2 regions of the Enterococcus sp. ZQ21 genome follow, and region 2 is predicted to be linked to the other one. Evidence: a T-box and tRNA genes for the amino acid it is inferred to sense, from the RefSeq annotation. Region 2 holds a T-box; the other holds one or more tRNA genes.
The links. A T-box is a leader RNA that pairs with one kind of tRNA and senses whether it is charged. The one in region 2 lies ahead of serS (serine--tRNA ligase), so its partner is inferred to be a tRNA-Ser.

Region 1 (16,286 bases), 1.1 Mb from region 2:
TAAAATACGATTCATCCCTAAAAATCCATTTCGATCATAGGCCGCAAGATAGACACAGCAAGCAGCGAGAATACCACCTATAAAGGCTACGACTAGCAACAGAAACGGCAGAGAATATTGTGAAAAGAAACCTAAATAAAGCATCACTAGAAATCCAGCTCCCGCATTGATCCCCAATATGCTAGAATCTGCCAATTCATTTCTCGTCACTCCTTGCAAGACATAACCAGAGACACCAAGACAAGCACCTGCTAATAAACTGATCAGTAATCGAGGAACACGAAACTCTCCAACAATCAGCGCCAAAGAAGAGGAGCCTTTCCCTATGAACGTGTCAAAAAGCTGATCAAGATAAATAAAAGGCGTGCCAATCATCAAACTACCTACAGACAAGACGATAAGTAGAAAAAGCAAGAAATACAACGTCCAATATATTCTTTTCACCGTTGTTCCCTCCTTACTTGTATCAGTAAAAACGGAACGCCAATCAATGCGATGACTAATCCAAAAGGTGTTTCAAAAGGTGGATTGATCATCCTTGCTGCAAAATCCGCCAACATGACCAGTCCGCCTCCAACTAAAAAAGAGACAGGTAGGACATAACGATAGTCTGTCCCAACCATTCCGCGAACAATCGGCGGAACCAACAGCCCAATAAATGAAACAGGTCCGACTAACGAAACGGCAATGGCTGCTAACACTGCAACTAGACAGAAAACAATCAACCGTGTTCGTTTAGGATGACCTCCAAGAGCTAATGCATGGGTTTCACTCAAACTAATCAAGGATATCGCTTTTCCTAATGAAAAAGAAACCAAGACAGCAAGCACATATACAGGGAACAACACTGTTAATTGTTTCCATGTGATATTGGCAGCTCCACCTACAAACCAAAAAGCAAGATCCTGCTGTAGATTAAAAAATTGGGTAAGTGCTTGACTGATTGCAGTAAAAAAAGAACTAATAGCTACGCCAGCTAAAATCAGCTGTAAAGGATTCATGCCCATTTTCGAAAACTGCAAAAAGCCAAATACGAGTAAAGTCACAGCAAAAGAACCTGCCAATGACACCAGAAACACAGAAAAGCCAGAAGCTTTGGGCCAAAAAGCAAAACTAAGAGCCATTGCCAACGAAGCACCAGCGTTGATTCCTAGTAAACCTGAATCTGCTAAAGGATTTCTTGTCACTCCTTGCATCAATGCACCGCTCAATGCAAAACAACTCCCTACGAGAAATGCCCCTGCAACCCGAGGCAAACGAATGTTTCTTATGATTTGATGACTTTGTTTTGATCCATCAAAATCAACCAACGCCTGCCAAAAGGCTATTTTTCCCACACTCGCTGCGCCATTTGAAAGAGCAATAAAAAAAATGATCAAAAGAACAAAACAGATCAAAAGCAAGAGTTTGTTTTTTTTCCTAGCCTTCATAGTTGATCCTCCTGCTCTTTTGGCAACAGATCATACGTCAGAAAAACTGGTTTATTCGTTTTTGGTAGTGTGACGATCGTTGCATCAATCTCAAATATTTTTTTCATACACTCTTTTGTGATCACTTCTTCAGGTGTACCTTCCGTGATCAATTCACCGTTTTTCATTCCTAGTAAATAATCAGAAAAACGTGAAGCAAGATTAATGTCATGGATCGACATCAAGATCGTTGTTTGTTTTATTTGATTGATTTGAGTCAATAACTGTAGGATCTCTAATTGGTGTGACGGATCTAAAAACGTCGTCGGCTCGTCTAAGATCAAGATATCGGTTTCCTGAGCAAGTGCCATAGCGATCCAGACACGCTGGGTTTGTCCACCAGACAACGTTGCGATATCTCGCGTGCGATATCCAGACAAACCTGTTGCATCCAAAGCCCACTCGATTGCTTCATGATCTTGTACATCCATACCGCTAAACAGTTTTTGATAGGGATATCGTCCGTAAGATACTACTTCTTCTACTGTCATACCTATAGGATGTTCACTAGTTTGTGCTAATAAAGCAATTTTTTTTGCAAGTTCTTTTGAACTGTATGTAGATATATCAGAATCATTGACAATGATCTTTCCTGATTTCACAGGTATTATGCGGGTAAAGCTTTTCAATAAAGTAGATTTTCCACTTCCGTTTGGTCCAATCAAGCTCGTGATTTTCCCTTCAGGAATCGTAACAGACATGTTTTCAATAATTTTTTTATTTTCGTAGCCGGCTGCAATATCAGCTGCCCTTAGTCTCGTCATTTCACCCATCCTTTCGCTGAAAATCATTCTCAATTATGACGCTGTTTCACTATTTCGTCAAGCGCTACTTTCATATCTATAGCTAAATGAAGCGGTTGACAGCATTCGAAATATCAGGAATAATAACCAATGAGAAAGATTCTCAATTATGTCAGGAGGAAAGAAATGAACTTAAAAACAAAAGTATTCACATTATCTAGCATATTGCTGTTGGCTGGAGTATTGAGCGCTTGCTCCCCCTCTTCAGATAAAGAAACAGCTACACCTACCAATTCGACGACTTCATCCACCAGCACGCATACAGTCACAGATACGCTTGGACATAAAGTCGACATTCCAAACGCACCTAAACGGATCATCGGCAGTTACTTAGAAGACTATCTGATTTCCCTAGGAGAAAAACCTATCGCCCAATGGACAGTGGGCAGTGGTTCTATCCAAGATTATCTGCAAGATGATTTGAAAGATGTTCCAACTATTTCTTATGATCTTCCTTATGAGAAAGTATTAAGCTTCGAACCTGACTTGCTGTTGATTTCTTCTTCCGCTACTGTCGAAGGTGGGAAATACGAGCATTATAGTAAAATCGCGCCAACTTATGTCGTAAAAAACGGAACAGACGTCACATGGGAAGAACAACTAAAAGATGTCGGCAAGGCTTTAGCAAAAGAAAAAGAAGCAGAAAAAGTCATTTCCGATTATCAAAAATCCGTCAAGAGCACTCGCGAAGAATTAGCAGATAAAATTGAGAACAAGACAGCTGCAGTGTTATGGGTGACCAATAACTCCGCCTTCATGGTCAGCAAAAATCGGTCAAGCGGTAGAATCGTATATGACGATCTAAAATTTGGTGTGCCTGATTTAGTAGAAGAAGTGTCCAAAGAAGCCACTTCTGACTGGTCTGCTGTTTCTTCGGAAAAACTAGCTGAATTAGATGCTGATTACATCATTCTTGTAAACAGTGATAAAGATGCCGCTATGTTCAATGAACCAAGCTGGAAAAATCTCAAAGCAGTGAAGGACGATCACGTACTGCAATTCGGCCCTGAATCTAGCTGGCTATATAACGGACCTATTGCCAGTCAGGAAATAGTCAATGATATCAAAGAAAAGCTAAACTGATTTTAACTAAAAAAGCATCTTCACGTTCATTCGTGAGATGCTTTTTTATTATTAAAAACTGAATACCAGATATTATTCTTCTTTTGAAACAACCCTATTTTTTACTCTTTCCCATTTTTGAAAACGATGGGCATATAAATTTTCCTGATCCGTTATTCCCTCGTATTCCTCTATAAGAGTGAACTCTGAAAAATCGATATCCCCAATATACGTATCTCCTTCAAACGTGCTATCAATCAATGTCCGCCAGATTCGACCGGTGTAAGGAAGAAGTTCTTGAAAAATCCGACTGCCACCCGAAACATAGATATCTTCTGAGATTGTTTGACTATACGCCAAAAGTTCATCGATTGAATGCATCACTTCTGCATTTTCTTTCGTGCGAAAGTTCGGTTGCGTTGTCAACACGATGATATGGCGATAAGGAAGTGAGAGATCGCCCATTCCTTCATAGGTCTTTCTTCCCATCACTAAGATTCGATCCATTGTATGTTCACGAAAAAAACGCATGTCATTTGGCAATCGCCACGGTAGCAATCCATTTTTGCCGATCAGACCATTTCTATCTTGTGCCCACATTGAAATAAACATATCATCCGCTCCTTATGATTTTAGATGGTTTGAGATAAAAAAAGTCTCAATTCTTTGACCAGCAAGGAATTGAGAACTTTAAAAACATTATTTTGTTTCACGGTGCAAAGTAACTTTGCGTTCGCGTGGGCAATATTTTTGTTTTTCCAAACGATCAGGATTGTTACGTTTGTTTTTGCTTGTTAGGTAGTTACGTTCTTTACAAGAAGTACACTCTAAAGTGATGTTTACGCGCATGTTTTTCCCTCCCATTTTTACAAGAATCCTCTAAGATGACTCTCAGACTTGATTATCTTACCATGATTTTTTCTAGATTGCTAGTGTTTTTCACGATTTTGTTAAGTAAAACTACTTGACGATAAATACAACGGTTTTACTTCTCAAACAAAATCTTTTTCTTTTTGTATAAATACCCTTACACTTGTTTATATAGATTATGTTTTTTAATAAAGGGGGATATTAATATGCCATGGAACATGAAGGACTTTCCTGCATCAATGAAAAACTTAGATAAACTGACAAGAAAAAAAGCAATCGACATCGCAAATGCACTGTTGGATGAAGGGTACCCTGATAGCCGTGCGATCCCAATTGCCATTGATCAAGCAAAAAAATGGGATGAAGATGCTAGTGAATCAGAAAAACGAACCTTCGAAAAAGAAAAAAATCCAAGCAAGACGGATGAACACGATACGAATCCTCGTGCCGGAAAACTGCTTGATTCAGATGTGATCGTAGAATATGAGGAAGAACAATGGATCGTGAAATCTAAAGGGGCAAAAAAGGCAAGCAACCATTTTGATACAAAAAAAGAAGCAATCGAAAAAGGAAAGCAAGTAGCTCAAAACAAACAATCAACTTTGATCATCTATAAAAAAGATGGGACAAAAGAAAAAGAAATCAGTTACTAAGCGCTTAAAAAGAAGCATAGAGACAAGGAGATCATCTCACATGTTTCTATGCTTCTTCTCATATTGTTGTTTCTTTTTTATCAAACAGTCACATAGTCGATTGCTTCTGCTTGCGGAATCGTTTCATCGACAAAGTAAACTTTATACCATGTCAAGAAACTGAAGATCGTCCAGATTTTACGTTGTTCTTCTTTACGTCCTTCGTGATGGTCATCTAGCAACTTCATGATTTTTTCTTGATCAAAAAATTCTTTTGCAAAATCTGCTTCGAATAATGCTTTGACTTGTTCGTAGCCGTGTTCTTCTTTCAACCAAGCTTTGATTGGCACAGGGAATCCTAATTTCACCCGATTCGACCACTCTTCTGGAAGATGTTTGTTCGCAGCTTGTCTGAAAATATCTTTTGTGTTGTTTTGATTCAACAAGAACTTACTTGGTATTTGTTGAGCCAATTTCATGACTTCGATATCCAGTAAAGGTACTCGGACTTCTAGAGAACTAGCCATAGAAAGTTTATCTGCCTTCAACAAAATATCTTTTGGCATCCATTGATGAAGATCGACGTATTGCATCTTATTGACTTCATCTTTGATTCCTTCTGTTTTCTCGTAATGAACAGTCATGATCTCATTCACAGACGGCGCTGTTTGATATTTTGGCGTCAACACTTCTGATGCTTCTGATTCTTCGAACACTCGAGCATGCCCGATAAAATATTCTTTTGCTGGCGCAAGTGATTCATATAAATGGATACGTCCATGGAAATTTTTCATTTTTCCGATTTTACGTCCTAGATTATAGCGTGTCCCTTTTGGCAATTTTTTCAGTCCTTGCGCAATCACACGGATAAATTTTGAATTCGTGTGGAATCCATACGTTTGGTATCCCGCAAATAGTTCATCTGCCCCTTCTCCTGATTGAACCACCCGTACACTTTGTGAAGCGAGATTTGCTAAAAAGTACAACGGCACGCAAGAAGGATTTGAGTCTGGTTCATCTAAGTGATACTGAATCAATGGGAATGCTTTAAAAGACATGTCTCCGTCGATCACTGCTGCCGTATTGTCTAAGTCCAATAATTCTGTTAGTTTTCTGGCTTCAATCGCTTCATTATAGGTTTTATCATCAAACCCGATTGAGAAAGAATGATCTGGTTTCAATACAGAGGTTACATAACTGGAATCGACCCCGCTGGATAAGAAAGAACCAACTTCTACATCGCTGATTGTGTGTGCTTCAATAGAAGCTTGAACAGTTTCGTCGATTTTTTCGATCCATTCTTGTCGGGAATGCGTTTCTTTTGTTTCAAAATCTGCATCCCAATATTGTTGAATGTCCAGTTTTCCGTCTTTATACGTATAATAATGGCCTTCAGGCAAACGATAGACACCTTTGAAGAAGGTTTCACCGTTCAATGGAGAATATTGGAAAGTCATATAAGGTTTCAATGCTTCTTTATTCAATTCTTTATTAAAATCAGGATGAGGCAAAAAACTTTTGATTTCTGAACCAAACATAAATGTTCCGTTCATTTCTGCATAATAGTATGGTTTGATCCCAAAATGGTCTCTCGCACCGAATAACTCATTTTTTTCATTATCCCAAATAGCAAAAGCAAACATTCCGCGGATTTTTTGCAATAATTCTGTTCCCCATTCTTCGTAACCATGCAAAAGGACTTCTGTATCTGCATGTGTTTGAAAAACGTGACCAGCTGCAATCAATTCTTCTCTCAAAGGCTGATAATTATAGATTTCGCCATTAAAAATAATGATCTTTGTCCGATCTTCATTGTAAATAGGCTGAGTACCGCCCTCTAAGTCAATAATACTTAATCTTCTGAATCCTAAAGCAACGTGTTTATCGATATATTCCCCTGAACTATTAGGTCCACGGTGAACGATTCGATCCATCATTGTATTAATAATTGTTTTTTTGTTGTCCTTGTCGTTAACAAAACCTACAATACCGCACATTTAACTTTCACATCCTAATATAAAATTACTGTTTATTTCATCCATATGCATCTTAACATAGAATAAATAGCGGACGAATATTTTCTCTCTTACAGTTTCGTCACGTGAAAACAAAAGATGAAAGTTTCTGTTTTTACAGAAAATAAAGTCCCGATATCTAATTTACCATGTTTTCTTTTTTGAGGCTATCTTATTCTCTTCGTGTTAAAAAAATATTAGTGGATGCTGTTCAAAAAATAGCCTCCAGACAAAAAGACACGACCGAAAGATCGTGTCTAATTATGACTATATAAGAAAATATGCAGCCAAAGAGAGCTCTTCATTCGCTCATCGACATAGTTGAATTGAAATTATGATTTCTTGGAATGATAGTAACTACTTCATTATAAGAAATCTCATAATCAAAGTTCCTTCCAAAAGAATGGTCTTTCGTTGCATAAGTGATCGCGATGCACATCGCTTTCCCCCTAAACCAAATCGTTTTTACACTTTTATCTTACATCTGGTATTTTTATATCAAAAGAAAAGTCCAAGGAGATTTATTTCCTAGCATGTATGAAAGATCGTACTCAGAGGAAATCAAAAAATATTTTGGGCTAAACATACAACAAAAAAGACACGATCGAAATCGTGTCTAATCGTTGATATATAAGGAAGGTACGGGATTTGAACCCGTGCACCACATTACTGCGGCTCGCCGGATTTCGAGTCCGGTGCATTACCACTCTGCCAACCTTCCGTAAGTACTATTTTTAAACTTTTTCCACGAAATGTCAAGCCTATTTCTAACAGATAAATAACAGAAACCGTTTTTTTACAAAAAAAGTCCATTGACAGTTTACAGCCAACGGACTTACCGGTCAAATTCATAATGATAGAACACTATCTGATTGTTTCAGGATTATCTAATGCTAAAATCGAGTCAATTGTCCGTTTGATCAGTGCGATGATTTGTTCTTCTGTTGGATGCATGATGTTTGATGACATCAATGATGCTAAGCCAGTCACCGCTACCAATGTACCAGTATGCAAGGCATCGATATAATCATCCGATAATTGATTGTATCTTTCATCTTCTTTGACTATTTCACGGAAATAGTTGTAAGAAAAATCATGCATTTTCTTTCCGTCCCCATGTTCATCAATGTACAATGCCATGTAAAGACTATGATGTTTCTTTGCAAAGTAGATATAGTTCAAACCGAGATCAATGATTTTATCACCCGTGCGCTCAATAGGGAAAACATCTTCTTTTAGTTGTTCAAAGATTGAATCCAATAACGTATTTTTCAAATCTTCCATGTTTTTGAATTCCAGATAAATTGGCTGAGTCGAAATCCCCATCTTTTTCGCAATGTTTCTCGCAGTAAATCCTTTAAACCCTTCCTTTGCAACAACATCATAAGCAGCTTTTAGAATTTGATCCTTGGTATAGACTTTTCTTCTCATTAAAACTCCCCCACTTCTTTACTGCAGTATATGTTGTTTTATTGTACCCTATTTTTAGTATTTTTTGCAAACATTTTACTCAAAACGTTATATTTTAAATTTTTTTCTCAGTCTTCTTTAACTTTTTTTGCAAAATTAAAAAAATTTGGTTAAATTCACTGGGTTCCCTTACATTTTTAGTTTTAACCTAAATGATAGTTGACCAAATCTTTCATTTCAAGTTATAGTTAAAGAAAACGAAAAAGAAGGTGTGTAATGGAAAACGAAACTGACGTTATTTATATTCATCCTCAAAAAAGAATCGTTTCACAGAAAAGAAAATATTTTTATCTTAGTTTTACAGGTACTTTTTTTCTTTTTATTGGCTTAGTTTCTGGTACACCTGCCGCTAATTGGAGTGGACTACTGACTATTCTTACCTCGCCAAGCAATCTTCTGACAGATTATTTTGCTTTGGGTGGTTTTGGAAGCGCATTTATAAACGTTGGGATCTTGACCTTACTTTCTGTGCTTTTGGCTTACCGGCAAAAGGTGATTTTAAATGGCCCCTTATTCGCTTCGATTTTAACAGTTACCGGTTTTTCTTTTTTTGGCAAAAACCTTTATAATTCGATCTCGATCATTTTAGGTGTATACCTGTATGCTGTATTTGTCAATAAACCTTTTTCTCAGTATATTATGATAGGACTGTTCGGCAGCGCATTGTCGCCGGTCGTTAGTTACATTACTTTCGGTATGCGCTTTCCTTTGCTAGTAGGTGTTCTGCTGGGCAATTTGGCCGGTATAGCAATTGGTCTTCTTCTTCCGCCATTGGCTGCTCAAACTTTAGTTTTCCATCGCGGGTTCACGCTTTATAATATTGGATTTACCTCAGGCTTGATTGCCATGGCTTTTACTGCTGTTTTGCGATTGTTCAGCTACTCGATTGTCGAGAATACATTGGTTTCCAATGAATACCATTCCCCTCTCGTCTGGATCATTTTCGGCTTTTTTTTGCTGACAGTCGGTTTTGGTTTCTATTATAATTCCTTTCGACTTTCGGGTATTCGAGAGATTTTCGATTCCTCTGGAAAACTGACAACTGATTTCATTGCTAATTCTGGTATCGGTGTTACTTTGATCAACATGGGGCTAGTTGGTCTAATGCTTTCTTCTTATGTTTTGCTGGTTGGTGGTAAGTTAAATGGACCTGTCATCGGTGCTATTTTATCTGCAGTTGGTTTCAGTGCTTTTGGTTGTCATTTGAAAAACAGTTTTCCGATACTAGTCGGAATCTTTCTTGCTTCTTTGTTTGGGACATTTCATGAAATCACCAGCACCGGCATGCTCGTTGCCGCTGTGTTTGGGACAGGCCTCGCGCCCATAAGCGGTTTTTACGGCAGTTTTTACGGTGTAATAGCTGGTATGTTACATATTGCTCTTGTCCATAACGTCAGCACTTTGCACGAAGGACTCAATTTATATAACAGTGGTTTTTCAACTGGATTCGTTGCAGGCATCCTTGTACCGATACTAGATAACTTTACCGCTGTCAGAAAGGAAAAAAAGACACTTGGAAAAAGAATTATCAAAAAGAATCATCGATGAGCTTCTTACTTATCTATATTCCCACGAAATAACTGAAATACGTATTGGCGTAGAATTTGCTGAGGAGGGACTTTTCATAGAAATACAGGGCACAACAGAAACTCAGCCAGAAGATCTAGATGTACTTGCTGATTTGCTGAACCATCCTCGAGACCCTAGCATGGAAATCTACTATCAGGAGCTATTAGGTAATCCTCGACATGATTGGGAAGATTATCATCTGCTAGGTAGTTTGATTGACGATGTGGAAATCATGTATGCCCAGCCGATTATCAATATCAAGATTTTCCGGCGTGCTTCTCCTCGCCCCTATTATTAACCTATTTTACAAAACAGCTTCATCCACCTAAAACAGCTCCTGAAAGTTCGATTAAAAATCTACTTTTAGGAGCTGTTCTAAGCTTGATATTATTGATTTTCCAATCCTTTGTATAGTTCATCTGTTACAGGTTCTAAAAACTCTGAATTACCAGCAGTGATCGCCAAATGTTCAAACCAACTGTCTTTTGTCGCACCATGCCAATGTTTGATCCCTTTGTGCGTTACGACGACATCTCCAGCCATTAATCGTCTTGCTGGCTTTCCTTCTTCCTGATACCAGCCTTCTCCTCCGGTCACAAGTAAGATTTGATAGCCGTCTGTATGGACATGCCAGTGATTGCGACAGCCTGGTTCAAAAGTTACATTCCCTACACCAACAGAAACTTCGGGATCGTTTACTAACATATTCAGATAGCTTTGTCCGGTAAATACTTGAGCGTATGCTTCGTTTTTTTTACCTGCTGGAAAAATCACGCCTTTTTGTATTTCTTCGTGTTTTGTCATCATTTACGCCTCTTTCTTATCTTCTCTATTTTCTTCTAGATAGATTTCTTTTGCTAAACTAAAAGCCGACCAAGCTTTTGGCCACCCTACATAAAAAGCTAAATGGGTAATGATTTCTGCTATTTCTTCACTAGTAATGCCATTTTGCTTGCCAATTTTCAGATGAGCTGGCAATTGTTCAAAATTCCCTCCTGAGATCAAAGCAGATAGGGTGATGATACTACGCTGATGAGGAGATAATTCTTTTCTTGACCATACTTGTCCAAATAAAACATCGTCATTCAATTCTGCAAATTTTGGTGCAAACTCCCCCAATTGATCTCTTCCTGCGGTTTGTTTTTCTGCCATTTTTTTATTTCCTCCGTTCGTGATTGCTAGGTGATTCGAACATTGTTCTTAATTACATCATTATCTATTGTTTCTTCGCATTTTATTTTAAGCCCCATTTTTTAACCTGTCCAATGCTTAGTTTATTCCATCAGTATGCTTTCCAAGCATAATTGTTAACGTTTTCTATCTTTTTTCTATTTATGATTTGTCAAATTAAGCTAGAATAAAATGCTTCTTGTACATAGCTCAAAAATATTTCGATTGGTGTTCTGTAATTCAATGATTTTCTTGGAATATGATTACGTTGATTGCTGACACTGGAAATAAATGTCTGATTCACTTCTCTAAAATCCATTGATTTCGGCAGTCCATTACGACGCAGAATCCCGTTAGAATTCTCGTTTAATGGGCGTTGAGAAGGTGTTCCAGGGTCCGCAAAATATATATCAATATCATGTTGGTTACTAATGGCTTTCCAGTTAGAAAATTCTTTTCCACAGTCAAACGTAATAGATTTAAAGAAGTTTTTAGGGAAGCGAGAAAACCATTGATTAAGGGCAGTTTCAATATCTAATGCCTTACGGCCGTTGGGTTTAATCGTGATAATGACTTTAGATAATCTTTCAACTAAAGTAATGACGGCACTTTTATGATGAATGCCAACGATCGTATCACCTTCAAGGTGACCAAACTCAGAATTGAAATCAGGATAATTATCAGGTCGATCATGGATTGAGCGCTGATACTGTTGTTTTCCCCGTTTTTCCTGATGGCCATTGGGTTTTCTTTTACCTTTCATCGGTAGTGTGTCAATATCAAATATTCCTTTAGAAAATAAACGATAAAGTGTTCTCATACCGCATGAAACAGGCCTTTCTTTTCGCCCGATAATGACGTCAGGCGTCCAACCAAGAGTGACTTTCTCTTTAATGTAATCTACTTCATGAGCAGGTAATTGAATGACTTTTCTCCCACATTTTTTCTTATTTTCTTTATACTGGTGCCAATAATCAAGAGCAGTCTTGCCTTGCTTGAACTTATTGACTACATTATAAATAGTTTGTATAGCACGTCCCATTCGGTTAGCGATTTCAACCGGCTTATTATGTTGAAGATAATATGATTCTATCATTGTCAGTTCGTCTATGGTAAGATGTTTGTAGGTCATTTATGGTTACACTCCTTTGTTTTCTTTCGTCGGAAATACAATTTGAGTGTACCATAAATGCCTTTTTATTTTTCTAACTTAATTTTACAATTCGCGATTTTTGAAAAAACAAGATATTAAATAAGTCTTTAGTTGGATGTTTTTTTGAGATTATTCTTTTATACTTATAATGAACGTATGATGAACTTACAAAATTGTTTGTTTTCTGTCATCTTAAAAAGTGGCGCAGACAGTTGCTTTTCTAGTAAAGTATAGATATCAAAGAACCTCTAAGGAGTTGATGAATAATGAATATTGCTGCCTCTCGAAAACTGATAAATTTCATTTCCATTATCGGATTAGGTCTATCAATCGCGCTGACGATTTATTTTATTAATTTAGGTGTTTTCAAAGATTTGAATGCTTTAAGAGGATTAGTAGGTGATTCGATCATTCTAGGTCCGGTCATTTTTATCTTCATCCAAATCTTGCAAGTGGTTATTCCAATTATTCCTGGAGGAATCAGCACTGCAGCGGGCGTCCTGATATTTGGTCCTTATGCTGGCTTTATTTACAACTATGTTGGAATCTGTATTGGTTCGATTATTATCTTTCTTCTAGGACGACGTTACGGAAAACCATTCATTCTTTCCATGATCAGCGATAAGACCTATAACAAATATATTGGCTGGTTAGACAATCAAAACCGCTTTGAAAAGCTGTTTGCTCTAGCTATTTTTCTTCCGGTTGCTCCGGATGATGCGTTATGTTTGATGGCTGGATTGACAAACATTTCAGTGAAACGATATACACTGATTATTTTGATTGCTAAACCACTATCGATTTTCTTATACAGTATGGCTTTGATTTATGGAGGACAATATCTAAGTGGTCTGCTTGGTTAATATTTATTTTGCAAAATCAGTTATTGATTGATTACCAATGTTAATTCTGGGAAAGGGTCTGCAAGATACATTGCGCCCTTTCCTTTTTCATTGGATTTGCGCTACAATGTGAAAGTAGGTGATAGGATGTATTATTTGAAACGTAGCTTAGGCAACGCGTGGGATTTTTTGAAAGGGACACAAGCTTATTTCCGTGATGTCTTGCTGATGCATGGCTTTATTTTATTTATTTGTTTACCCTTATTGAGCAGTACGACTCGTTTTATTTTGCACCGAGGAGCAATTGACTATTTGTCTTATGACAATATTCCTTTGATTTTCTCTCAGCATCCTGGAGTTCTGCTGTCGTTAATCGCCGTTTTACTGACGATTTTACTATTGGTTTATTTCGAATTTGCATTTCTTTTGATGAGCGTCTTTTTTATTAAAAAGAAAGAACCGGTTTCTTTAAAGCAGCTCTTGCACTTGACGATACTTCAACTGAAAAAAGTGAGACCTATTACTTTTTTGTTTTTTCTTGCTTATTTTTTATTGATTCTACCGATCAGCGGGTTAAGTTTCAATTCTGATTTACTGTCAAAAATAAAAATTCCTGCTTTTATCATGGATTTTATTTTTGCTAACCGCTGGATCGTCGTCAGTTCCTTTTTACTCGTTTACATTTTTCTTGGCTATATTGGGATTCGTTTGATTTTCGCTTTACCTGAAATGATTTTACGAGATCGACCTTTTCGAGCATCCATCCGAGAAAGCTGGTTGCTGACCAAATCACGTCTTTTTGCCATCATGGGGCAATTTATCGTGATTGGCGGTACGATTTTACTTCTTTCTTCTTTGGGATATATCGTTGTTATCTTGGCACAAAGTGTTGTTGAAGAATTTTTCCCGAATTACGCATTGATCAGCGCTGTATTTGCGATGACGCTTTTACAAGGAATTTTATTATTCAATATCGTGATGTCTACTGTAGGAATTTTTTATATCATCGTTGATTTCATGGATGACGAAGGTTTCTTACCAGAGATTCCCAAGTGGTTTACGCCTCAAACACCCAACGTGCGTTTATCTGCGCTGAAAAACACTGGTTTGACCCTTTTTGCAGTTTTTTTCGGTATTGGCGTTTGTCTTTACAATATGGATTATCTGACTTCGGCAGTTCAGACAAACCCAGTGACTGTATCTCACAGAGGTGTAAGTACGCAAAATGGGGCGCAAAATACTTTAGAAGCACTTGAAAAAACAAGCAGAGACTATCGTCCTGATTATATAGAGATGGATGTACAGGAAACAAAAGATGGCCGTTTCGTAGTGATGCATGATGCAAATCTTCGCCACTTAACAGGGGTAAATCAAACACCACAGGATTTGACATTGAAAGAATTGACAAATCTTACGGTTACTGAAAATGGGTTCCAAGCCCCTGTGTGTTCTTTTGATTCTTATTTAGAAAAAGCGCATGAATTGAACCAAAAATTACTTATTGAGATCAAGACCTCTAAAAAAGATTCGGATGACCTGGTCGAACGATTTGTTCAGAAATACCGCAAAGCGATCTTAGAGAATCATCATATTTTGCAAAGTTTGACGTATCAAACTGTTTCTGATTTAAAAGAAGCAGAACCAAACTTTTATGTGGGCTATATCTTGCCTTTCAATATCGTTGGACCACCCGTAACGCCTGCTGATTTTTTGACAATGGAGTATAGTACGATCAATCGTAACTTCATTAATTCTGCCCATCAAGATGGAAAAAAAGTATATGTATGGACAATCAACGATTCAGATGCTATGAGTCGCATGATGTTTTATGGTGTGGATGGTATCATAACCGATGAGATGGGACTACTAAATGAAAGTGTGAAACAAACAGATGAAGAAATCACTTATTCAGACAAGCTACTAAATTTTGTTTTGGGTGTTGGCTAATCAAAAATAGTTGATGAAATAAGCCTTTATACAACAAAAAACGCATAACCTGTTACCGCAGGTATATGCGTTTTTTGTTTGACATTCATAACGTGTCCTTAACTTTCTCTTGATTCCTTCATCGCACGAACAATAGATAAAATAGCAGGAATTGCAGAGATCACTGCAAGAATAATTCCCATTTTCCCTGAACTTTTTCTTTTTGGCATATCTTCTCGCTCCCTTCTGTCTTTATTTATATTATAAGGGAGTTCTTGCGAATTCTCAAAAATACTGTTTAAGAAACCAATTCAGCAGGTGCACTAATATCACAGAATTTTACGAGCATGCGGTACTTGCTTTCATGGATGATTGGATGGTCTCGTTGGTCATAACTTTCAACATACACGACAGCCGTGTTGTTATATGTACGTTCAATACAGCCGATTAGTTCGTGAGATACGCCGATCGGTTTGCATATATAAGTTCTTCCTACTTCCGCTTTTACCATTTCATTCCCTCTTTTCTTTGTTTTTCTTTATTTTATAATAACAAATCTCCCTCCATTTGAAAACGTTTTATTTTGCTTTTTTATTTTTTATTTGATTTATTTTTTACTTTTTAGATAACTATTTTCTTATCATAATTCTAGATGTTGTGACAAAAACGTTTGTTTATATTCCTATGTTGTTCGTGTGTTCTTTTCATTATCCTGCTAAATTATTTACAGGGGGTGAGCATATGATCTATATCCAAGCAATAGTCTTTGTAACGTTGATGGTTGGACTACTTATTGGCTTGAAAGAAAACAGCTAATTGATTTAAGAAAAAGTAAACAAGAAAAGTGATAAATGCTTTTTAATTGCATGAAAAAACGGACGATGCTAAACTTGTTATAGGTTCGAAATTTTAAAGGAAACTTTCAAGAACTGAATTACATTACAAAGGAGATGAATTTTATGACGTTTACAAAAACAAATATGCAATACCGCGTAGCCTTTGATACAACTTCTAACCGTTTTATGGCGATTGATGCACAAAACGAAAATAACGTTGCGTTTGGTATTACAATTGAACAAGCAGTCCGAGCATTAAATGAATCTAGATAAGGAGTGACCCATTCCAAATGGCGACTGATGAGATCTCGGAAAATCAATAAAAGACGTTTGTAACGGTGATCCGCGACAGACGTCTTTTTGTATTCATTACATATATTTGGAAATTGTATCTCTTTATCTCTAGACCTAAACAAAAATACAAGTTCTAATATCAACCATCTCGTTTTTTATGACAATTTTGTTAGCT
Region 2 (16,286 bases):
TAAAAGCGGGAATAAAGCAACTGCAATTGGTAATAAAATATTAGATGTCACACATGCCATGAGGATCGATACAGTAAGGAGTAGATTGACTAGATTTGACGAATTGGATCACTCATCAAAAGACTTTGTTAAAGGTATTGATATAGCTAGACTTAACACTAAGTTAGACGAACAAAAGCTACATGTAATTTTTGATAAGCTATCTAGAACTAGAAAGAACGGATTGAATAGTCACGCAAAAAGGGAAATGGACAAGATAGCAGAAGAAACAGCAAAGAACACATATACATTATTAGAATTGTTTAATAAATTAGAAAATATTGATACAACAATTGATGAAAAAAAGTATCTACAAATGAAATTTACAGATTTTCTAGTTAATGGTTTTAAATAAAATAACTGCTAGGTAGCTTAGTTGCTCGAGAGTAAAATAGCAAAAATAAAAGTGTTGATAAGTAAATTTTATCAACACTTTTTATGTATGTCCATTTTTTAAAGTTATTACTGTTTTATCTTAAATTGGTTAGGACGACATGTTCAGGTGAGAGTTCTCTTCAAAAAATATGAGCCAATTAAAAGTTTTGTGTTATACTAAGTTCAAATTTATTGAACAAAAAAAGAAATTTATAACATGAAGTTGGCGGAGATGGATATGTCGTATTATAGAACAGTGAAGTTGAAATTATATGAAGGAACAATATTAAATGATTTAACAAAAATAGAAAATGATATTTTAATTAATAATCCAGTTACGTATATATATTTCAATTTAAGAAATAAAATGATATACATTGGTGAAACGAGTAGCTTCAAAAATAGACATAAAGAACATTTAGCTGAAAAAAATCCCAAAATCAATTATCGACTATTTACTGATTGCTTAGTGATCTATTCAAAATTATTTCACAAATCAGCTATCTTAGATTTAGAATCTCTATTACTCAATTACATGATTGCAGAAGCAGATAAAACTAAGTTTGTTTTTGCGAATGGAAATAATGGACAAACAAAAATAACTTATGAGAATAAAGAAGAAATTTTGACCAGTGTATTTTATGAATTGTGGACACATGAGTTATCTGATTTAGGATTAGTTAATAATCGAAATCTTAAGGAACTAAGAGAGAGCCTGTTATTTAAATATTCTCCTTTCAAACAGTTATCTCTTAAACAAAAAGAGATTATTGGAGATGTAGAAAAAAATTTATTTGCAAAATTTTTGGTCGAAGCTCCTGCAGGTTCGGGTAAGTCCGTTTTATTTACAAATCTAGCTTTTTCTTTAGCAGATAAGTATCCTGATTTAAAAATAGGTGTAGTCACTACCGGCAATTTAATCAGACAATTTAATTTAATCTTCAAATCAATCAATTTGAATAGTAGATTGACTGTCAAGACTGGTTCACAATTGATAACAGATGCTAAGAAAAAGCATGAAAAATTCGATATTATCATAGTTGATGAAGCACATAAGTTAAAAAAATTTTATAAAAAAGGTCATGCTAATGCGAGAAGGCATCTTAACAAGGGTGATGAAGAGATTACGCTTCTTGAGGAAATTACTGAAGGTTTAGTTTTATTATATGATCCTTATCAAGGGATTAAACCACAAAACATTAGCCCTTCAGAGGTTCGGAGATTAACCAATGATTATCAAAAACTCTCCATGTCACAACAGTTTAGGATCGTCGGGAACGGTTGCTTTTCTGGAGAGGACTATCTAAAAGGAATTTTGTATGGTCTTCAGTTAAGCGAAGAAAGAGATTTTGACCAAGAGGTATTTAAGAATGAGTACTTTGGTATTGTTAACAGTTTCAAGGAAGTGATTGACTATGTAGATGATCATTCTCATGCATATCCTGAAACAACTAATAGGGTAATAGCAGGATACTGTAAAGAATGGATATCCAGTATAAGCAAAAAAGCCAACAAAGGGAAGACGTTAGAAGAACTACCTTATGATTGGGAGATTGATGGTATTAAGAGAAGATGGAACTCTACTTATGAAGATTGGGTTAAAAAACCTAATTCTGAAAGAGAAATTGGATCTATACATGCAATTCAAGGTTATGACCTTAATTACTCTGGAGTAATAATAGGTAATGACATTACGGTTAAAAACGGAAAAATAGTTGCGGTTCCTGAAAATTATAAGGACATTGGAGGAACACCTCTAAAAAAAGAATTTTCTTTGTCCGAATTAACTGAGTATATTTTGAATATATATTACGTTCTTCTTTCAAGAGGAATCGATGGTTGTAGAGTATATTTTGAAGATAAAAAAGTAGAAAAGATATTTAAAGAACGTCTTAGTTTATAGAAACATCTTAACTAGTTATGATGAAGTATTTGAACAGGTGATTGATTACTAAGCATGTCTTGTATTAGAGTTAATTACCCTACCCCGTTAATAACTGACCGTGTCTTAGGAAATACTTTCAGGTAGTAAAAGCTATCTGGAGGTTCTTTTTTTTTGGTTTATGGAATCCGCTTAAGTGAAATGTATCTGAAATGAAACGGAGATAAAGTGATTTTTTGCTGTAATGACAAGGTTTTAGCCGTTTCAGATACCATGTAGCCCAAAATAGTTTATTGAGAAAATAGGAGAGTATTTGATACTAACTAGTAGGAAAAAATGAGATAAAAAGTAAATGGAATCATTTCAGGTAATCTCAAATAAAAAAATATACAGTCCTGTGGCACTTTACCTATGGGACTGTATATTTTTTACTCTCAGCGGGCTTGTTTTGACTCCGTGTCTGACTCCGTCGTATTGATTTTAAATGATATTCGATGACCATTTAACAGGTCATTTTTGAAATTTTTGTCTCTATATGACTCAGTTTGATAATTATTGATAGATCAATTTGGGTCTATATCGAACAAGGGAAGATTGCGAAAGTCAGTGAACCAGCGTAATACGTAATAATAAATAGAAGAGAGAACCAGTTTTTGCAGAAATTGCTCAAAGCTAGTTCTCTCTTCTATGTGTATTTTATGAGTGCCATAATAGAAAGAAAAAATCTATCGGCGTTTCTTACTTTTCAAATTTTTAAGAATCCATATGGAAGGATTGCATGTCTTGGAATTTTGCGTTAAAGTAGGGAGAGAATCTGTGAAACAATTGCTGTTTCACAATGAAAGGAATAATTATGATACCAGAAGAATTTCGCCAATCTTTGGCAGAAAAAGGGATAGAGCTTACCGATCATCAAATGGAACAATTTGCTATCTATTATCGGACATTAGTCGAATGGAACGAAAAAATGAATCTTACAGCCATTACGGATGAAAAAGACGTATACCTGAAGCATTTTTACGATTCGCTTACGTTAGCATTTGAAGTAGACTTTACGCAACCTTTATCTTTATGCGATGTCGGTTCAGGAGCAGGATTTCCTAGCGTACCTTTAAAAATTGCCTTTCCCGAATTGCAGATAACGATTGTTGATTCTCTGAATAAAAGAATAACCTTCCTGTCTGAACTAACTCGATTATTAGGAATTGATGCTTCCTTATATCATGACCGGGCAGAAACATTTGGACAAAATCCTCAATTTCGTGCATCATTTGACCTTGTCACTGCTCGTGCAGTTGCTCGTTTGAATGTGTTAGCAGAATTGTGTTTGCCCTTGGCTAAACAAGAAGGCTATTTTTATGCATTGAAAGCAGCAAAAAGTGAAGAGGAACTGACAGAAGCAAAACAAGCGATTGCTTTATTAGGTGGTAAATTCCTCAAAGAAGAGGCAGTTACCTTGCCGAATGTCTCTGACCAACGGCATATTATCGTCATTCAAAAAAAGAAAATAACCCCAAAGAAATACCCAAGAAAGCCCGGTCTGCCTAATAAGCAGCCAATCAAATAGGAGGAGAAGAGATGGCACAAATAATATCTGTTGCGAACCAAAAAGGTGGCGTCGGCAAAACAACGACGACGGTAAATCTAGGTGCTTGTCTTGCCAGCCTTGGCAAAAAAGTGTTGCTAGTGGATATGGATGCACAAGGAAATGCTACCAGTGGTGTCGGGATCAGAAAACCCGATGTGACAAAAGACATCTATGACGTTCTAGTCAATGAATTGCCAATTGATGAGGCGACGTTGATCACTGAACATGAAAATTTGAGTATTGTGCCTGCGACTCTCCAATTAGCAGGAGCAGAGATCGAATTGACATCAATGATGGCAAGAGAATCAAGATTAAAAGGATCTTTAGCAGAAGTCAGCAGCCAGTATGATTATATTTTGATCGATTGTCCGCCTTCTCTTGGCCATTTGACAATCAATTCATTTACAGCAAGTGATTCGATTTTGATACCTGTTCAGTGTGAATATTACGCATTGGAAGGATTAAGCCAATTACTGAATACGGTTCGTTTAGTCCAAAAGCACTTCAATCCAGAATTGGAAATAGAAGGTGTCTTGCTGACCATGTATGATGCACGAACAAATCTGGGAAATGAAGTCGTAGAAGAAGTACGCAAATACTTCCGCGAAAAAGTCTATGAAACAATCATCCCAAGAAATATTCGTTTATCAGAAGCACCTAGTCATGGAAAACCGATCATCGACTACGATCCACGTTCTCGGGGAGCTGAAGTCTACCAAGCATTGGCAAAGGAAGTGGTAAGTCGTGAAGAAAAGTAAAGGATTAGGCCGAGGAATCGATGCATTGTTCCAAGATTTAGAAAACTTAGAGACGGTGGATGTAAAAGATGATACCGTGGTCCAGTTGCCATTGAATGAGCTGCGTCCAAATCCGTATCAGCCTCGTAAGACATTTGAAGAAGTATCTTTGCAAGAACTAGCTAATTCTATTGAACAATCAGGCGTCTTCCAACCAATCATCGTACGCCGTTCTGCAGTAAAAGGATATGAGATCATCGCAGGAGAAAGACGTTTTCGAGCGTCCAAACTAGCTGAAAAAGAAACGATCCCTGCTATCGTCAGAGACTTTGACGAAGAAGCAATGATGCAAGTAGCCGTGTTGGAAAACCTGCAACGGGAAGATCTGAATCCATTAGAAGAAGCAGAAGCGTATGAAATGCTGATGAAAAATCTGAAACTGACACAAGCAGAAGTGGCTAGTCGTTTAGGAAAGAGCAGACCTTATATCGCCAATTATTTGCGCTTGCTTTCTTTACCAGATCTTGTTAAGGAAATGGTGCAAGATCAACGTTTATCTATGGGACAAGCTCGTACGCTGTTAGGCTTGAAAAACAAATCATTGATCTTGAAATTAGCCAATCGTGCAGTAACTGAAAATTTAACTGTCCGCCAACTGGAACAGATCGTTTCTGAATTAAATCAAAACGATGGAAAAGAAAAGAAAAAAATCCCAAGGCTAGCAAAGGAAAAACCCTATTATATCCGAGAAAGCGAAGATCGTTTGATGGATAAATTCGGTACGAGCGTAGCTATCCAAGAAAAAAACGGGAAAGGTAAGATCGAGATCGAATACCTTTCTCAAAAAGATTTGACACGAATTCTTGATATCTTGAATATTCAATTTGATGAAGAATAAACAAAAAGGAGGCTATTTTTATGTACGACTTGCACGATATCGTTGAAATGAAAAAACCTCACGCTTGTCAGACGAACCGCTGGGAAGTCATTCGAATGGGCGCAGATATCAAAATCAGATGTATGAATTGCGGACATATCGTCATGATGACCCGTCGAGATTTTGAAAAGAAATTAAAAAAAGTAATTGAAAAAAATGCAGAGAAAGAGTGAATAAATTTATGGCATTGACTGCTGGAATTGTTGGGTTGCCCAACGTAGGAAAATCAACTTTGTTTAATGCGATCACAAAAGCAGGAGCAGAAGCAGCAAACTATCCCTTTGCGACGATCGACCCTAACGTAGGGATGGTAGAAGTACCTGACTGGCGTTTGCAACGCTTAACAGAACTTGTACATCCGAAAAAAACTGTTCCGACGACTTTTGAATTTACAGATATTGCTGGGATCGTAAAAGGCGCTAGTAAAGGAGAAGGTTTGGGGAATCAATTCTTAAGCCATATCCGCCAAGTAGATGCTATTTGTCACGTTGTCCGCTGTTTTGATGATGATAATATCACTCACGTAGAAGGACGCGTCGATCCACTAGAAGATATTGATACAATCAACTTGGAACTAGTGTTAGCAGACTTGGAATCTATCAACAAACGCTATACTCGTGTAGCAAAAGTTGCTAAAACCAAAGATAAAGATGCAGTGGCAGAGCTAGCTGTATTGGACAAAATCAAACCTGTACTGGAAGAAGGAAAATCTGCTCGAACGATCGAATTCACAGAAGAAGAACAAAAAATCGTTAAATCACTATTCTTATTGACGACAAAACCGATTCTTTACGTAGCAAATGTGTCAGAAGATGATGTGGCAGATGCAGATGCGAATCATTATGTACAAGAAGTGCGCAACTTTGCGGCAGAAGAAAATGCAGAAGTGATCGTGGTCAGTGCTCGTGCAGAAGAAGAAATCGCAGAATTAGATGAAGAAGACAAAGCAGAATTTCTAGAAGCTTTAGGAATCGAAGAATCAGGTTTGGATCAGTTGATCCGTGCCGCTTATGATTTGTTAGGCTTAGCTACTTACTTTACTGCTGGGGAACAAGAAGTACGTGCTTGGACATTCAAAAAAGGAATCAAAGCGCCGCAAGCAGCAGGAATCATCCATTCAGATTTCGAACGCGGATTTATCCGTGCGGAAACTGTCTCTTTTGAAGACTTGGATCATTATGGAAACATGCATGCAGCAAAAGAAGCTGGGCGTGTTCGATTAGAAGGAAAAGATTATGTTGTACAAGACGGCGACGTAATGTTATTCCGCTTTAATGTGTAAAAGGGCTATCAAACTAGCTGTAGAATATGGTAGAATGTCTTTTGTGACGACCGTTGAGAAAAGGAACGGCTAAGGAGGACTATTAGATAATGGAACCAGAACAATTACGAGAAATCGTAAAAGAAAACAATAGTTTAGAAACAAAATTAACCAAAAGAAATCAACAGTACATTTTTGATTTGAAAAAATCTTTAGAAGCAGCGAATTTGTCTGAAGAAGAAAAAGTAAAAGCCCTTCATGACATTCTGCCTACTTTAGTTGCAGAACAAAAAGGCGGAAAAACAGCTCGCCAATTGTTCGGGACAGTCTCTGAAAGAACGGAAGCAATCATCAATAAACCAGCAGAAATACAAAATACATCGACCCCTTTATTGATGTGGTTGGATAATACATTACTACTGCTTGGTCTATTAAGTATCATGATCGCGATTACCGGATTGTTTTCACGTGGAACAACGCCAGCTTATGGCTTCTCTACACTCGTTCTAGGTTCTGCAATCGGGGGCTGGGTCTTTTATATGATGTACAAGTACATCTATCAGTATGAATATCCGGGAGCAGATCGAAGCAAGAAACCAGGAATGGGTAAAACATTGCTTATCCTAGGTGGAACGACACTTCTTTGGGTCGTGCTGTTTTCTGCGACAACGCTATTGCCGCCAGTTATCAATCCAGTATTAGATCCGATAGTAGTTATCATCATCGGAGCAGCTGCTTTAGCCGTCCGTTACTACTTGAAGAAAAAGTATGGGATCATTGGAAGTTTATCCGTTCCAAGAAGATAAACCAGAAAGCAGAGTAGTAGCTTTACTAAATATTGAGAGGTAGTAAAGGACCTCATTCCGTTTATCCATAGTTAAATAATAGTAAGGGGCTGTGACAAAAGTCTTGTCGCAGCTCCTTTTTTCGAATAAATGGTGTTCAAAAGCTTGCATCTGCGGTAATAAGCCCAACCAAACGAAAAATATGAGGAGCTATTTTTGTTTGGCTGTTTTTATTACTTGATGCAGAACAGCTTTTTCACAACCTCTCCGCTAAACGGTGTTCAATCAGCTGACCCTCGGCATTAGTTCAAAAAACGGCAAAATATGAGGAACTATTTTACCGTTTGTTTCTCTAATACTCAATCAGAACACTGATTTCACAACCTCTTCCTTAAACGGTGTTCTCCTGCCAACTCCTCGGTCACAAGTCACAATATTCAACAAACATGAGCAGCTGTTTTTTTGAAATTGTTCCTTGTGACTCGGAGCTGAACGGCAGGCTCACGACCTCTTTCTTAAACGGTGTTCAATCAGCTAACCACTTCTGTCGCACTCTCTTTTAGTATATACACAGATGTAAGCGATTTATATTGGTATTCTATGAGAAAGCTAATTTGATTCCATGTAGATCATTGACTTAAATGAAAAAATCAATTATTTTAATAGATAAACTAAATTAGAGGAGTGGTACTAAAAATGTCCAACTGGGAAACAAAGTTCACGAAAAAAGGATTTACTTTTGATGATGTCTTATTGATACCAGCAGAAAGTCACGTGTTACCAAACGAAGTGGATATGAGCGTACAATTAGCTAAAAATATTAAGTTGAATATTCCAATCATCAGTGCAAGTATGGATACCGTTACCGACAGCAAGATGGCCATCGCTATGGCAAGACAAGGCGGATTAGGTGTGATCCATAAAAACATGACGATCAGCCAGCAAGCGGATGAAGTAAGAAAAGTCAAACGTTCTGAAAGTGGCGTCATCATTGATCCGTTCTTCTTAACGCCACAGCATCTTGTAGCAGACGCAGAAGAATTGATGAGCAAATACCGTATCAGTGGTGTGCCGATCGTTGAAACACTTGAAAACAGAAAATTGGTAGGGATCATTACAAACCGCGACATGCGTTTTGTAACAGATTACCACATGCCGATTGCTGATGTGATGACAAAAGACAACTTAGTGACTGCCCCAGTAGGTACCTCTCTAAAAGATGCAGAAAAGATTTTGCAAAAACATAAAATCGAAAAATTACCAATCGTTGATAACGAAGGTCGTTTAAGCGGATTGATCACAATCAAAGATATCGAGAAAGTGATCGAATTTCCAAATGCAGCAAAAGATGAACATGGTCGATTGCTTGTAGCAGCAGCTGTTGGTGTAACAAGCGATACATTCGAGCGTGCGAATGCTTTATTAGAAGCAGGGGTAGATGCAATCATCATCGATACAGCTCATGGACATAGTGCAGGTGTAATCCGAAAAATCCAAGAAATCCGTTCAACTTTTGCAGATGCAACATTGATTGCTGGGAACGTTGCGACGGCTGAAGCGACAAAAGCTTTATATGATGCAGGGGTGGATGTCGTAAAAGTCGGTATCGGACCAGGATCGATTTGTACGACACGTGTGGTAGCCGGTGTAGGTGTACCTCAGCTCACAGCCATCTATGATGCAGCATCAGTTGCTCGTCAATATGGCAAAGCGATTATTGCAGACGGAGGAATCAAGTACTCTGGTGACATCGTCAAAGCATTAGCTGCCGGCGGACATGCAGTTATGCTAGGCAGCATGTTGGCGGGGACAGATGAATCACCAGGCGAATTCGAAATCTTCCAAGGACGTCGATTCAAAACATACCGAGGTATGGGTTCATTAGGCGCGATGGAGAAAGGTTCAAAAGACCGTTACTTCCAAGGTAGTGTCAATGAAGCAAATAAATTAGTACCAGAAGGAATCGAAGGTCGGGTTGCTTACAAAGGAAGTGTTGCAGACATTATTTTCCAAATGATCGGCGGTTTGCGTTCAGGAATGGGTTATGCTGGGGCAGCCAATTTACAGCAATTACGTGATGAAGCGCAATTCATCCAAATGAGCGGCAGCGGGTTAAAAGAATCACACCCTCATGATGTACAAATCACGAAAGAAGCACCAAACTATTCAGTTGAATCTTAAAAATACTAAAAAAGAGTGGTGACACAACATGTGTCACCACTCTTTTTTTGAATAAACAATGTTCCTTTGCCAACTCCGAATCACAAGTACAATATTCATAAAATATGAAGAGCTGTTTTTTGAAATTACTCCTTGTGGTTTGGAGTGAAACGGCAGGCTTACGACTTCTTGGTAAACGGTGTTCTCCTGCCAATTCCTCGGTCACAAGTCACAATATTCAATAAACATGAGGAGCTGTTTTTTGAAATTGTTCCTTGTGACTCGGAGCTGAACGGCAGGCTCACGACCTCTTGGTAAACGGTGTTCAAAAGCCAGTTTCTCGGTATTAAGTCCAATTTATGCAAAAATGTGGAAAGCCATTTTCACAAAATTTTTCTTAATACTCGAAACTAAGCGGCTTTTTCACAACCTCTGATAAACAGTGTTCAAAAGCTTGCATCTGCGGTAATAAGCCCAACAAAACGAAAAATCAGAGGAGCTATTTTTGTTTGGCAGTTCTTATTACTTGATGCAGGACAGCTTTTTCACAACCTCTTTATTTAATAACTTTCAGATTACCCATATAAGGAACGAGCGCTTCTGGAACTGTGACAGAACCATCTTCATTTTGGTAGTTTTCCAAAATGGCAGCTACTGTACGGCCAACCGCAAGTCCTGAACCATTCAAAGTATGAGCATAGTGGATTTTTCCATCATTATCGCGATAACGAATCATGGCGCGGCGTGCTTGGAAATCTTCACAGTTAGAACAAGAACTGATTTCACGATAAGTATCTTGTGCAGGAATCCATACTTCTAAATCATAAGTTTTAGCTGCAGAAAAGCCCATGTCTCCAGTTGATAAGGCCATTACACGATAAGGCAAATGCAGTTTTTTCAAGATATCTTCTGCATCAGCTGTCATTTTTTCCAATTCTTCGTAAGAATGTTCTGCATCCGAGAATTTGACCATTTCTACTTTATTGAATTGGTGAAGACGGATCAGTCCTCGAGTATCCCGACCGGCACTTCCAGCTTCAGAACGAAAAGCAGGACTTAGCGCAGTGAAATAAACAGGTAAATCCGCACCATCTAAAATTTCATCATTATAATAGTTAGTCAATGGGACTTCAGCTGTCGGAATCAATGTTAAATCAGTATTCTCCAATTGGAAAACATCTTCTTTGAATTTTGGAAATTGTCCTGTACCAAACATCGCTTTACTGTTGACGATATAAGGAGTAATCATTTCAGTATAGCCGTGTTCGTAAATATGCTGATCAAGCATGAAGTTGTAGACTGCACGTTCTAATCGAGCGCCCAACCCTTTATAATAAACAAAACGGCTACCGGCTACTTTTGCGCCACGTTCAAAGTCTAAAATATCAAGATTTTCTGCAATTTCCCAGTGTGGTTTTGGCTCAAAAGCAAATGTACGTGGTTCGCTCCAACGACGGATTTCTACATTGTCCTCTTCATCTGATCCAACTGGCACAGAATCATGGGGAAGGTTTGGCAAAGTAGTGGCAATTTGTTTCAATTTTTCATCTACTTCAGCAATTTCAGTATCCAATGCTTTGATGTTGCCGCCGACTTCTTTCATTTCAGCGATTTTAGCAGAAGCATCTTCTTTTGCACGCTTCAATTGAGCGATCTCAGCAGAAACGTCATTTCGATATTTTTTCAATTCTTCACTTTTGACTAGTAATTTGCGGCGGTTTTCATCTAGTTCCATGAATTCAACTAATGTTTCTTTTTTAACGCCCCGAGTCATTAGTTTTTCTTGTACTTCTTCGATATTTTGTCGCATCATTTTTACATCTAACATATGTTTTCCTCCTTTTTGAAAATAAAAAAAGACTGATCCATCCCATTATTCTTGGGACGAATCAGTCTGAAATTCGCGGTACCACCCAAGTTCAGCATAAGCTGCACTTGTTGAACACATAACGGCTGTTGAACCGACCTTTCTTATTTCGAAAGGGCACGTAAACGAACTGGAACTTCCAAATTATCCTTTGCTGATTTGCACCTGCCATCAGCTCTCTGAAAAAGAATAAAGTGTACTGGGTTCTGTGTTTTTCATTTATTCTAATAATTGTAATAAGAATAGCGAATATTTCAGCTTTCGTCAATAACTTCCTGTGCATCAATAGGTAATTTTTCATTTTTCTTGATTGGAAGGTGCATGATGAAAGAAGTCCATTGCTTATCTGATTTTGCATAAATGTAGCCACCATGTAAAGCCACAATACTTTGAGCGATTGCTAAACCAAGCCCAGTTCCTCCAGTTGCTTGTGACCGAGATTCTTCTACACGATAAAAACGGTCGAATAGATTATCGATTGCCTGTTGTGGGATCATTGCTCCATTATTTTTGACCGTTGCAACAACTTCTGAACCGACACGTTCTACTTCGATCACGATCTTCGTAGCTCCTTTTCCATATTTCAACGCATTCGTCAAAAGATTATTGAAGACACGTACAAGTTTTTCTGTATCGCCATCCATGATAAGGGAATCTACTTTTGACTGCACAAGTATTTGGATATTTTTTTTAGAAGCTTCCAACTCAAAATCAGCAGCTAACTGTTCGATCAACTGGATCATATCAAAGGCAGAAAAATTTACTGGGACAGCAGGCTGGCGTACCTTAGTGTATTCAAATAAGTCGTCCACTAAAGATTTCATCTGCTTTGCTTTAATATAAGCGGTATGTGTATACTTTAAAAGATCTTCTTCTGAGTGATACTGACCATCTTCTATCAATCCTAGATATCCAATGATAGAAGTAAGAGGGGTACGGATATCGTGACTAACATTTGTGATCAATTCATCTTTTGATTTCTCGATTTTACGTTCGTCTTCAATCGCTGCTACTGTGCTATCTACCAATCCATTGATACTTGTTACAACTCGGCTTAAGTCACCACTAAGTTCAAAAGGGATACGATGATCATAATTTCCATTTGCGATGTAATGAAGTTCACTGATGATATGTCGTAATTGCATTTGGCGATATCTTCGAATCAAACGCCAATACAAAACACCAATATCTAATAGAAAGAAAAAGGGAATAATAAAGTTTCGACCGTTCCAAAATAAATCAGTGTTCAATCGTTCCGCAAAAATATTCTTTGAATCCCAAATCGCATTTGACAAAGAAGGTGAACTATTGATTACCGAACTGATAACAACCAAAATAGAAACATTTAATAGAAGTAAAAGGATGATCGTGATGATTCCTTCCGCTAACAATTCGCTGATTTCTTTTGAAGTCAAGTTGATCCGACGGCGTTTTTCAGTTGCTCGTTTACTATCTTGCGTCAATTTTATAGCCCACTCCCCAAACGGTTTGAATGACTTTTTCACCACCAGTTGCTTCTTCGATCTTATCTCTTAAATGGCTAACATGAACCATGACAGTTTTAGCAGAGACAATACTTTCTTGTTTCCAAACACGCTCAAAAATTTCATCCGCGCTAAATACTCGATTAGGATGACTAGCAAGCAAGTAGAGGATACCGAATTCCAAAGCTGTTAACTGGATTTCTTTCCCATCGATTGTTTTAACTTCATGAGAGTCTTTATTGATGATTAATGCATTTACTTCTAATACATCAGGCTGATCTGGGGCAATCTGCATTTTTGTACGCCGTAATAAAGACTTTACTCTAGCCATTACTTCTAATGGATTAAACGGTTTGGTTACATAATCATCTGCACCAGCCACCAGTCCTTTGATCTTATCCATATCAGTAGTTTTTGCTGTCAGCATAATGATTGGGATTTGAGATTCTTTTCGCAGCTCTTTCACTACTTGCATCCCGTCCATCTCTGGCATCATGATATCTAAAATAAGTAAGTCAATATCAGGGATTGTTCTGATTTTAGATAATGCTTCTTTCCCATCATAAGCCTTTACTGCTTCATAGCCTTCATTGTGAACATAGATACTTAATAATTCAACGATTTCTTTATCATCGTCAGCAATCAAAATTTTCATAAATAAATCCTCCAGAGTCATATTGTTACTATTATTCTAGCAAAAAAAAGCAGAAATAGATAAAAGCAGCACTTTGTTAAGGAAAATTTTAGAAGGTGAGAGATTTGGTTCTCATAAATAGGACAAAAACATGAACGTTAAACTGAAAATAAAAGGATTTTTCGTTTTTTAAGGTTATAAAGACGAACAAAAAAAGGAGAAGAACTAATTAACGATCATATAAGCTGGAAATGTTGATAAATAAGCATTTTCTTATTGACTTTCGTATGTGATGTTGATATATTATTATTTGTTCAAAAGAACACCAATAACTTAAAATAATAAAAAATAAGTTATTGACATGTTGATAATGACATGATAAGATAACTGAGTTGTTAAAAAAAGAACAGCTTGCGAAGCTTGATTCTATCGGAAAAAACTTCAAAAAAGTTCTTGACAAATAACGAACAATAAGTTATGATAAATGAGTTGCTGAAAGATTTCGAAAAACGAAATCGAAAAAAACTTTTAAAAAAGAGTTGACAATCACTTGTCACTCTGATATGATATAAAAGTTGCTACGGCAGCCAAAAATAAATCGGAAAAACACTTCCGATGAAGTAGACCTTTGAAAACTGAACAAAGTAAGACAAACCAAATGTGTAGGGCGTCTTGATTCAATTCAAGACAACAAACATTTTTTAACAAGCAAGCAATATGCTAGCAAACAAATTGAGCTTAACAATCGCAAGATTGTTCGAACTTTTTATGAGAGTTTGATCCTGGCTCAGGACGAACGCTGGCGGCGTGCCTAATACATGCAAGTCGTACGCTTCTTTTTCCACCGGAGCTTGCTCCACCGGAAAAAGAAGAGTGGCGAACGGGTGAGTAACACGTGGGTAACCTGCCCATCAGAAGGGGATAACACTTGGAAACAGGTGCTAATACCGTATAACAATCGAAACCGCATGGTTTTGATTTGAAAGGCGCTTTCGGGTGTCGCTGATGGATGGACCCGCGGTGCATTAGCTAGTTGGTGAGGTAACGGCTCACCAAGGCCACGATGCATAGCCGACCTGAGAGGGTGATCGGCCACATTGGGACTGAGACACGGCCCAAACTCCTACGGGAGGCAGCAGTAGGGAATCTTCGGCAATGGACGAAAGTCTGACCGAGCAACGCCGCGTGAGTGAAGAAGGTTTTCGGATCGTAAAACTCTGTTGTTAGAGAAGAACAAGGATGAGAGTAACTGTTCATCCCTTGACGGTATCTAACCAGAAAGCCACGGCTAACTACGTGCCAGCAGCCGCGGTAATACGTAGGTGGCAAGCGTTGTCCGGATTTATTGGGCGTAAAGCGAGCGCAGGCGGTTTCTTAAGTCTGATGTGAAAGCCCCCGGCTCAACCGGGGAGGGTCATTGGAAACTGGGAGACTTGAGTGCAGAAGAGGAGAGTGGAATTCCATGTGTAGCGGTGAAATGCGTAGATATATGGAGGAACACCAGTGGCGAAGGCGGCTCTCTGGTCTGTAACTGACGCTGAGGCTCGAAAGCGTGGGGAGCAAACAGGATTAGATACCCTGGTAGTCCACGCCGTAAACGATGAGTGCTAAGTGTTGGAGGGTTTCCGCCCTTCAGTGCTGCAGCTAACGCATTAAGCACTCCGCCTGGGGAGTACGACCGCAAGGTTGAAACTCAAAGGAATTGACGGGGGCCCGCACAAGCGGTGGAGCATGTGGTTTAATTCGAAGCAACGCGAAGAACCTTACCAGGTCTTGACATCCTTTGACCACTCTAGAGATAGAGCTTCCCCTTCGGGGGCAAAGTGACAGGTGGTGCATGGTTGTCGTCAGCTCGTGTCGTGAGATGTTGGGTTAAGTCCCGCAACGAGCGCAACCCTTATTGTTAGTTGCCATCATTCAGTTGGGCACTCTAGCAAGACTGCCGGTGACAAACCGGAGGAAGGTGGGGATGACGTCAAATCATCATGCCCCTTATGACCTGGGCTACACACGTGCTACAATGGGAAGTACAACGAGTTGCGAAGTCGCGAGGCTAAGCTAATCTCTTAAAGCTTCTCTCAGTTCGGATTGCAGGCTGCAACTCGCCTGCATGAAGCCGGAATCGCTAGTAATCGCGGATCAGCACGCCGCGGTGAATACGTTCCCGGGCCTTGTACACACCGCCCGTCACACCACGAGAGTTTGTAACACCCGAAGTCGGTGAGGTAACCTTTTTGGAGCCAGCCGCCTAAGGTGGGATAGATGATTGGGGTGAAGTCGTAACAAGGTAGCCGTATCGGAAGGTGCGGCTGGATCACCTCCTTTCTAAGGAATATTACGGAGACTACACAATTTGTTTTTACTTTGTTCAGTTTTGAGAGGTTTACTCTCAAACACTTTTGTTCATTGAAAACTGGATATTTGAAGTAAATGTAAGTAATACAAACCGAGAACACCGCGTTGAATGAGTTTTTTAATAAGTTCAATTGCTTATTTTCTTGATCTAACTTCTATCGCTAGAAGAAGGATCAAAACCC

Region 1: it encodes a tRNA-Ser, which carries the amino acid that the T-box ahead of serS (serine--tRNA ligase) is inferred to sense. The anticodon was not compared.

Annotation. Positions count from the first base shown of each region.
Region 1 is NZ_CP125658.1:1,034,161-1,050,446, reverse strand. Features, by position in the region: gene QK255_RS05125 (FecCD family ABC transporter permease) at 1-444, opposite strand, end outside; gene QK255_RS05120 (FecCD family ABC transporter permease) at 441-1,430, opposite strand; gene QK255_RS05115 (ABC transporter ATP-binding protein) at 1,427-2,233, opposite strand; gene QK255_RS05110 (ABC transporter substrate-binding protein) at 2,399-3,355, shown strand; gene QK255_RS05105 (dihydrofolate reductase) at 3,428-3,946, opposite strand; gene rpmG (50S ribosomal protein L33) at 4,034-4,198, opposite strand; gene QK255_RS05095 (DUF2188 domain-containing protein) at 4,411-4,857, shown strand; gene asnB (asparagine synthase (glutamine-hydrolyzing)) at 4,938-6,833, opposite strand; partial or broken gene QK255_RS05085 (linear amide C-N hydrolase) at 7,177-7,290, opposite strand; tRNA gene QK255_RS05080 (tRNA-Ser) at 7,485-7,572, opposite strand; gene QK255_RS05075 (TetR/AcrR family transcriptional regulator) at 7,716-8,282, opposite strand; gene QK255_RS05070 (DUF1576 domain-containing protein) at 8,538-9,869, shown strand; gene QK255_RS05065 (hypothetical protein) at 9,835-10,188, shown strand; gene QK255_RS05060 (cupin domain-containing protein) at 10,278-10,697, opposite strand; gene QK255_RS05055 (carboxymuconolactone decarboxylase family protein) at 10,698-11,042, opposite strand; gene QK255_RS05050 (IS30-like element IS6770 family transposase) at 11,233-12,192, opposite strand; gene QK255_RS05045 (TVP38/TMEM64 family protein) at 12,480-13,076, shown strand; gene QK255_RS05040 (glycerophosphoryl diester phosphodiesterase membrane domain-containing protein) at 13,203-15,002, shown strand; gene QK255_RS05035 (hypothetical protein) at 15,280-15,492, opposite strand; gene QK255_RS05030 (hypothetical protein) at 15,941-16,090, shown strand.
Region 2 is NZ_CP125658.1:2,578,526-2,594,811, reverse strand. Features, by position in the region: gene QK255_RS12525 (hypothetical protein) at 1-394, shown strand, start outside; gene QK255_RS12520 (DNA/RNA helicase domain-containing protein) at 647-2,317, shown strand; gene rsmG (16S rRNA (guanine(527)-N(7))-methyltransferase RsmG) at 3,150-3,863, shown strand; gene QK255_RS12510 (ParA family protein) at 3,875-4,642, shown strand; gene QK255_RS12505 (ParB/RepB/Spo0J family partition protein) at 4,629-5,519, shown strand; gene QK255_RS12500 (DUF951 domain-containing protein) at 5,540-5,731, shown strand; gene ychF (redox-regulated ATPase YchF) at 5,740-6,840, shown strand; gene QK255_RS12490 (DUF1129 domain-containing protein) at 6,930-7,625, shown strand; gene guaB (IMP dehydrogenase) at 8,301-9,785, shown strand; gene serS (serine--tRNA ligase) at 10,321-11,592, opposite strand; T-box leader at 11,642-11,847, opposite strand; gene QK255_RS12475 (sensor histidine kinase) at 11,886-13,094, opposite strand; gene croR (response regulator transcription factor CroR) at 13,081-13,770, opposite strand; rRNA gene QK255_RS12465 (16S ribosomal RNA) at 14,514-16,074, shown strand.